2 linked regions of the Pararhizobium capsulatum DSM 1112 genome follow. The main gene of each other region encodes a partner of the protein of the gene in region 2 in a complex. Links are inferred from orthologs where the notes say so. Each region holds a gene or a part of one and is shown on either strand. Other genes may lie near its edges. The genes, in order: QO002_RS07955 and QO002_RS11515.

The links.
Region 1: the proteins of QO002_RS11515 (region 2) and QO002_RS07955 are in contact, whole or in part, in a crystal structure (PDB 3ZGX), measured with the Bacillus subtilis proteins. The link is inferred for Pararhizobium capsulatum DSM 1112 from one-to-one orthologs.

What each region holds. Positions count from the first base shown.
Region 1 is NZ_JAUSVF010000001.1:1,668,488-1,672,809, reverse strand. Bases 249-4,260 are described here. They hold QO002_RS07955 (chromosome segregation SMC family protein), read right to left. Parts: upstream 3,914-4,260; coding sequence 449-3,913; downstream 249-448. Other genes in these bases: QO002_RS07950 (DsbA family protein), read right to left, coding at 3,980-4,260; QO002_RS07960 (hypothetical protein), read right to left, coding at 249-330. Also shown: more of QO002_RS07960, read right to left, coding at 184-248; more of QO002_RS07950, read right to left, coding at 4,261-4,322. UniProt on the Bacillus subtilis protein: Required for chromosome condensation and partitioning.
Region 2 is NZ_JAUSVF010000001.1:2,359,098-2,362,234, forward strand. What follows is about bases 1-2,827. They hold QO002_RS11515 (segregation and condensation protein A), read left to right. Parts: upstream 1-925; coding sequence 926-1,729; downstream 1,730-2,827. Other genes in these bases: nagZ (beta-N-acetylhexosaminidase), read left to right, coding at 1-858; scpB (SMC-Scp complex subunit ScpB), read left to right, coding at 1,759-2,457; QO002_RS11525 (ABC transporter ATP-binding protein), read left to right, coding at 2,565-2,827. In the rest of the region: more of QO002_RS11525, read left to right, coding at 2,828-3,137. UniProt on the Bacillus subtilis protein: Participates in chromosomal partition during cell division. May act via the formation of a condensin-like complex containing Smc and ScpB that pull DNA away from mid-cell into both cell halves.

The sequences.
Region 1 (4,322 bases), 690 kb from region 2 along the record:
CATCGTCAGCACGGCGAAGCATCCCCCAAACGGGTGGATGCTTCGCTATTTTAAGATATTGTTAATTTTTCGCGGGAAGGACGAAGCGCGCGTGAGCTATCCGCGACTTCTCTAGCTCTCCACCGAGACCCTTCCAACATTTGAGGGGGCCGTCCGGACGCGACCGTCTGCACGGGGAAACCTTCAATTCTCCTGAATCGACAGCCCGTCCTTGCCGACCTGGATTTCCACGCCATCTGGCTTTTTTTCTTCCTGATAGGCGTAATAGGAGAAGCCGGCGACGACAACGATGAGGGCGCCGATGATCATGTAGAGGGCATTTCTGTTCACGGGAATTCCTTGCAATATTGACGGGTTATCGAAAGCGATAACGGCCGACCAAGGAATTTGTTCCTGCCGTGAAAAACGGGCAAGCTGGTTTGGATATCGAGCCCTACGCTACGAAATTCTACACAGCTTCGCGCAGCTGTTCGGCCGTCTGTAGATCGACCGACACCAGCTGGGATACCCCCTGTTCCGCCATGGTGACGCCGAACAGGCGATTCATGCGGGCCATGGTGATCGGATTGTGGGTGATGATAACGAAGCGGGTCTCGGTGGAGGCCGCCATCTCGTCCATCAGGTTGCAGTAGCGTTCGACATTGTGGTCGTCGAGCGGTGCATCCACCTCGTCCAGCACGCAGATTGGCGCCGGATTGGTGAGAAACACGGCGAAGATCAGCGCCATCGCCGTCAGCGCCTGCTCGCCGCCAGACAGCAGCGTCATGGTCTGCGGCTTCTTGCCCGGCGGGCGCGCGAGGATTTCGAGGCCGGCATCAAGCGGGTCCTCGCTTTCGATAAGCTGCAGCTCGGCCGTGCCACCACCGAAGAGATGGGTGAACAGCCGCTGGAACTGCGCATTGACGACATCGAAGGCAGCGAGCAAACGCTCGCGGCCTTCGCGGTTGAGGCTCTGGATCGCCGAGCGCAGCTTGCGGATCGCATCGATGACATCCTCGCGCTCCTTCAGCATCGCGTCGAGCTTGTCGGAAAGCTCCTTCTGCTCTTCCTCGGCGCGCAGGTTAACTGCCCCCAGCCGTTCTCGCTCGATCTTCAGCCGCTCCAGCTCACGCTCGATGTTGCGCACGTCCGGCAGCGCGGCATCGACGGCAAGGCCGGTGAGCCGCATCACCTCATGTGGCGCACAGGACAGCGCTTCGCGGATACGGGCTTCGATCTCAAGCCGCTTCTCGCGGTTGGACACCAGACGCTCTTCAGCGCGGCCACGCTTCTCGCGGTTTTCCGCCAGTTCCGAAAGCGCGGTCGCGGCGCGCTGGTCGGCCTCGCGCTGGCGGGTCTCGGCCAGCGCCAATTCGTCCGCCGCTTCGCGGCGCAGGGCTTCGGCCTTGCTGAGTTCGTTCATCAGGGCGCGGCGCTTGTCGTCGAAGGCGTCGGGGGCGTCGTTCAGTTCTTCGGCTTCCTCGCGGGCCTCGGCCTCGCGGTCGCGCAGGGTCTCGATATGGTCTTGTGCACCTTTCGCCCGCTCGCTCCAGGTCTGGCGCTCGCCGGCAATGGCCGTCAGGCGGCGCTGGCGGGATTCGTTTTCGCGGGCAAGGCCGTCATGGATCGAGCGGGCCTCGACCACGGCGGCACGATCAAGCGTGACGGCCACGGTCTGGCTGGAAACGCGCTGTTCGAGATCACCGAGATCGGCAAGCTCTTCTAGGGCCGCCCGCCCCTCCTCCATCTGATCGGCGACGTCCTCATTCTGCAGCTCCAGTTGGCTGCGGGTCTCAGCGAGAACGGCGCGACGGCGCACGAGATCGCCCGAGGCGCGCTCGGCGGCAGCCAGAGCGTCGCGGGCCTCGGCAAGCCGGCGCGCGATCAGGCGCTGCTCATCGCGGGAAAGCCGCAGCCGCTCGTCCTCAGCACGGATGCGGATGGCGGCGGCGGCAAGGTCCGCTTCGCGAGCATCGAGCAGATCGCGGGCACTTTCGGCTTCTTCGTCGAGCTCTTCCAGCCGGTTTCTCTGGGCTAGCCTCAGCGCTGCTGCGCTCGGTGCATCCGCACCGGTCACATGGCCATCCCATCGCCAGACGGCACCGTCACGCGTCACCAGCCGCTGGCCGGGTTTCAATTCCTTCTGCAAGGCTTCGGCGCTGGCCAGATCATCAACCAGACCGATCTGGCGCAGGCGGCGGGCAAGCTCCGCCGGGGCCTTTACATGTGCCGATAGTGGCTGGACGCCACCCGGCAAGACCGGGTCGAGCCTGGTATCACCGGGCATGCGCCAATGGGCTGACGCGGCCGGATCGAGCGGCGCATCGAGATCGTCACCAAGCGCGGCGCCCAGCGCTGTCTCGAAGCCGCGATCGACGACCATGGCATCGACAACCGGTGGGGCCGTGCCTTGCTGGCTCGAAGCCTCCAGCATGCGGCGGATGGTGCGGGCTTCCGTTTCGATGCCGTTCAACCTGGCGCGGGCCATGTCGACCGGCGGGCGGGCAGCAACTTCGGCGGCACGGGCTTCGGCAAGAGCACCCTCGATTTCCACGATAATGGCTTCAGCGGCCTCCAGCGCCACTTCCGCCGCCTCGACGTCCTCGCGCTTCTGCTCCGGGTCCGGCAGGGTCGAAATCTGGCTATCGAGTGCATCGAGATCGCGGGCCTGATCAGCAAGCTGCCGGGCAAGCCGCATCTGCCGTTCGGAAAGATCGCGGATCGTCTTTTCCAGCTGATTGCGCGTTGCCATGGCCTCTGCGCGTTCGCCGGTCAGCAGGGAGAGTGCGCGTTCGCTATCGTTGAGCCGGTCGCTGGCGTCGGCCAGACGCTCGCGGGCTTCTTCGGCGCGATCACCCGCTTCACCTAGAATATCGTTGATCTCTGCCTCTTCCGCATCAAGGCGGGCGAGGATGCCGGCGTTATCGGCAACCATGCGCTCTTCACGAAAAATATCTTCGGCAAGCTGGGCAAGGCGGCGCTGCAGCTCGTCGCGGCGGCGCAGGATGCGGCCGGCATCCTCTTCCAGCTGCGACTTGGCGATCTGCAGGCGCTGCAGGGCCGCCGCCGCGCGGGCTTCCGCCTCGCGCAGCTCCGGCAGCTTCAGGCTGGCGATCGCCTGGTTCTTGGCGGCCTCCATCTGGCTTTGCGCCTTTTCGGCAACCAGTGAGGTGATCTGGTTGAGCTGGCTGTCGGCCTCGGCTTCCGCCTCCTTGGCCTGCACCCAGCGGATATGGAGCAGCATCGCCTCGTGGCGGCGGATATCAGCGGACAGCATCTTGAAGCGGTTTGCCTGACGCGACTGGCGCTTCAGGCTCTCGATCTGGCTTTCCAGCTGCGAGGTGACGTCTTCGAGTCGCTCCAGGTTGGTCTCGGCGCCGCGCAGCCGCAGTTCCGCCTCGTGGCGGCGGGAATGCAGGCCGGAAATACCGGCGGCTTCTTCAAGCAATTGCCGACGAGCCTGGGGCTTTGCGGCGATCAGTTCGCCGATCCGCCCCTGCCCCACCATCGACGGAGAGCGAGCGCCGGTGGATGCATCGGCAAACAAAAGCTGCACATCCTTGGCGCGCGCTTCCTTGCCGTTGATGCGGTAGACGGAGCCGTTTTCACGCTCGATGCGACGGGTGACCTGGATTTCGTCGCTGTCGTTGAAGGCGGCGGGAGCGGTGCGGTCGGAATTGTCGAGATAGAGGCCGACTTCGGCGGTGTTGCGGGCGGGGCGATTGCCGGAGCCGGAAAAAATCACGTCGTCCATGCCGGACGCGCGCATGTTCTTGTAGGAGTTCTCCCCCATCACCCAGCGCAGCGCTTCGACCAGATTGGACTTGCCGCAGCCATTCGGCCCGACAACGCCGGTCAGGCCCCGTTCGATGACGAATTCGGAGGGTTCGACGAAAGATTTGAAGCCGAGGAGACGCAGCTTGGTGAATCTCATCGATCAAGCTCCGCAAACAAAAAAACGGGCGCAACAATGCGCCCGCTTCCGAAAAACAGGGAAACCTTAGAGCATCGAGTCGATAAGGCCCGACATGGTGTCAACCGACATTTCTCCGGAGTATTTCTTGCCATTGATGAAGAAGGTCGGCGTTGCGGCCACGCCGTAGTCCTTGGCGCCCTTCTGCATTACGGCATTCACATCATCCAGAAGTTTCTGGTTCGTCAAGCAGGCCTCGAAGCTCTCCTGTGTAAAACCGGCGAGTTTCGACATCTGCAGCAGCGCGTCGCGGCCGTTCTTGGATGCGGCCCACTGTTCCTGCTGCTTGAAGAGCATGGAGACCATCGGGAAATACTGGCCTTCCGGCGCGCAACGCGCCAGCATGAAGGCGGCGGCAGCACGCGGGTCG
Region 2 (3,137 bases):
GATAGCATCGGAAACCCGGACGCGCCCGTCCTGATCGACCAGGAAGGTGGGCGCGTGCAGCGCATCCGTCCACCCGTCGTGCCGCAATATCCGAATGGCGCGGCGATCGGCGAGATTTACCGACGCGATCGCGAGCAAGGCTTGCGCGCCGCCTGGCTGATGTCGAGGCTGCATGCTTTCGATCTCACGCGCTTCGGTGTCACCGTCGATTGTTTGCCGGTGCTGGACGTGCCGATCGAAGGCAGCAGCGACGTGATTGGTAACCGGGCCTATGGCTTCGATCCCCATGCGGTTGCCGCGATCGGTCAGGCGGCGGCTGATGGCCTCAAAGCCGGCGGTATGTTGCCGGTCATGAAACACATGCCGGGTCATGGCCGCGCCTTCGTCGATTCGCATCACAAACTGCCCGTTGTGGATGTCCCGCTGGAAATGTTGCGCGCCAGTGACTTCATTCCTTTCGTGGCAATGAAAGACGAGTTGATGGCGATGTCGGCTCACATCGTCTTTACGGCGATCGATGCCGAAAATCCCGCTACGACGTCGCCGAGAGTGGTTGAAGAGATTATTCGCGGCGAGATCGGTTTTGATGGCCTGTTGATGTCAGATGATGTGTCGATGAATGCGCTTGCAGGCGATATCGAAACGCGCGCACGGGGCATATTTGCCGCTGGCCTCGATCTGGTCTTGCATTGCCACGGCATCATGGATGAAATGCTTGCGGTGGCGAAGGTTGCTCCGGTGCTGAAGGGGGATGCCCTACGGCGCACAAGGGCAGCCGAGGCTGGCTTCCGTACGCCGGACGGTTCCGACGAACAAGCCCTGCGTGAGGAGTTTGCGCGCCTCTTCGCCGTTTCGTAGCAGACTGGGAGACGTCGCCTTGAGCAATACCGGCGAGACCGACAGAAGATCGCCGGCCAAGGCTCCGATGGAGCCATTATGGCAGGACGAGGCAACGCGCCGCGGCCTCCACGAGGAAGCGCTGGTTGTCGACATCGCCGGCTTCGAAGGTCCTCTCGATCTGTTGCTGCATCTTGCTCGCAATCAGCGGGTGGATCTGTCCCGTATTTCCGTGCTTGCCCTGGCGGAGCAGTACATCACCTTTATCGAACAGGCGCGCAGTATCCGTATTGAATTGGCGGCGGATTATCTGGTGATGGCGGCCTGGCTTGCCTATCTGAAATCGCGACTGCTTATTCCCCAGCAGGCCAAGGATGAAGGTCCCTCGGGCGAGGAAATGGCCTCCGCTCTGGCGTTCCGCCTCAAGAGGCTTGAAGCTATGCGGGACGCGGCAACGCGGCTCGTGAACCGCAATCGTCTTGGGCGGGATATTTTCGCACGTGGCGCGCCGGAACATATTCCGGTCGAGCGCAAGTCGGCATTCGAAGCTTCCCTTTATGATCTGCTCGGTGCCTATGCATCGCTTCGCCAGCGCCAGGCGGTGACGCAGGTCACGATCGAGAAGCGGCAGGTCTGGTCATTGGCCGATGCGCGCGAAATCCTGGCGCGCCTCTTGGGCGATCTTTCCGACTGGACGGCGCTCGATCATTTTCTGCTGCGTTACATGGATGATCCCAAGGGTCGGGCTACAGCGATCGCGAGCTCTTTTGCAGCGTCGCTCGAAATGGTGCGGGAGGGGCAGCTGGAAGTGCGCCAGGACGGCGCCTTCGCTCCTATCTATCTACGTAAGGGAAATAGGGAGCCCAATTCTTCCGAGGGAGGTCGGTCTTGAACGATCCGCAAGATTTGTTTCCGAGCGTGTTGGCGGACGTGGAAGACGAGAGCATAAATCAGGCGATCGATAGGCGCCTTGAACTCGAAGCGGAACGAATTGCCGAAGCGCTCGTCTTCGCGTCTGCGCAGCCTGTCTCGGAAAGCTATATTGCCAGCCGGCTACCCAAGGGTGCGGACGTTGCAAAGATCATGCTCACGCTGAAGGCATCCTACGCACCGCGCGGTGTCAATCTGCTTCAGGTCGCCGATCACTGGGCCTTCCGTACGGCGGCCGATCTTTCGTTCGTTGTCCAGACGGACGAAAACGAAGCGCGCAAACTGTCGCGCGCTGCCTTGGAAGTGCTTGCGATTATCGCCTATCACCAACCGGTTACCCGTGCGGAGATCGAAGATATCAGGGGCGTGCAGACGTCGAAGGGCACGCTTGATGTTCTGATGGAGGCCGGCTGGGTGCGCTTCCGCGGCAGGCGCCGGACGCCGGGCCGCCCTGTGACATTCGGCACGACACGGGATTTTCTCGATCATTTCGGCCTCGAGGAGCTTCGTGATTTGCCGGGTCTTGAAGAATTGAAAGGGGCAGGGCTCCTCTCCGGGCGCATTCCTGCCAATTTTCAGATTCCGATGCCGCTCGGTGATGACGATGTCGGCGAGGATGAAGATCCCATTACTCAACTCGATCTGGAAGAACTTGGGCTCTTGACTCCACGGGGAGAAGAGGCCGAATAGAAACCTGAGTTCTGGTGTCGGCTTAACCTTGGCGCCAATTCATGGTGTTGTCGTAACCCGCACGTCTTGTGGGACCGGCGGTGGAGACATTCGAGTTGGCCTCTGGCATGCATTCTATCTCTGAAGCCCCTCCGGCTTCTACGCGCCGCACAGCCGGCGTGACCTTCGCGGCACGGCTGGTCTTCGAGGATATCCACCACAGTTATCAGTCCAAGGAAACGATTCGCGGTATATCGCTGACGGCCGAGGCTGGCGAAGTCCTGTGTCTGCTTGGTCCGTCCGGATCGGGAAAGACCACGCTTCTCAGGATCGCGGCCGGTATCGAGGCGCAAAGTTCGGGCCGGGTTCTTCTGAACGATCGTGAAATTTCGGGGCCGGCTGTTTTCGTGCCGCCGGAAAAGCGCGGTGTTGGCCTGATGTTTCAGGATTTTGCGCTGTTTCCGCATCTCACCATCCGCGAAAACGTCCGGTTTGGTCTGACCTCGCTTCCGAAGGCCGAGGGGCTAGCCGAGGCCGGGATCGCCCTGGAGAGGGTGGGGCTGTCCCATTATGCCGATCACTATCCGCATGTGCTTTCCGGCGGCGAGCAGCAGCGTGTTGCGCTTGCCCGGGCGCTTGCGCCGCGGCCTGCCGTGCTTTTGATGGACGAGCCCTTCTCCGGTCTCGATTCCCGCTTGAAG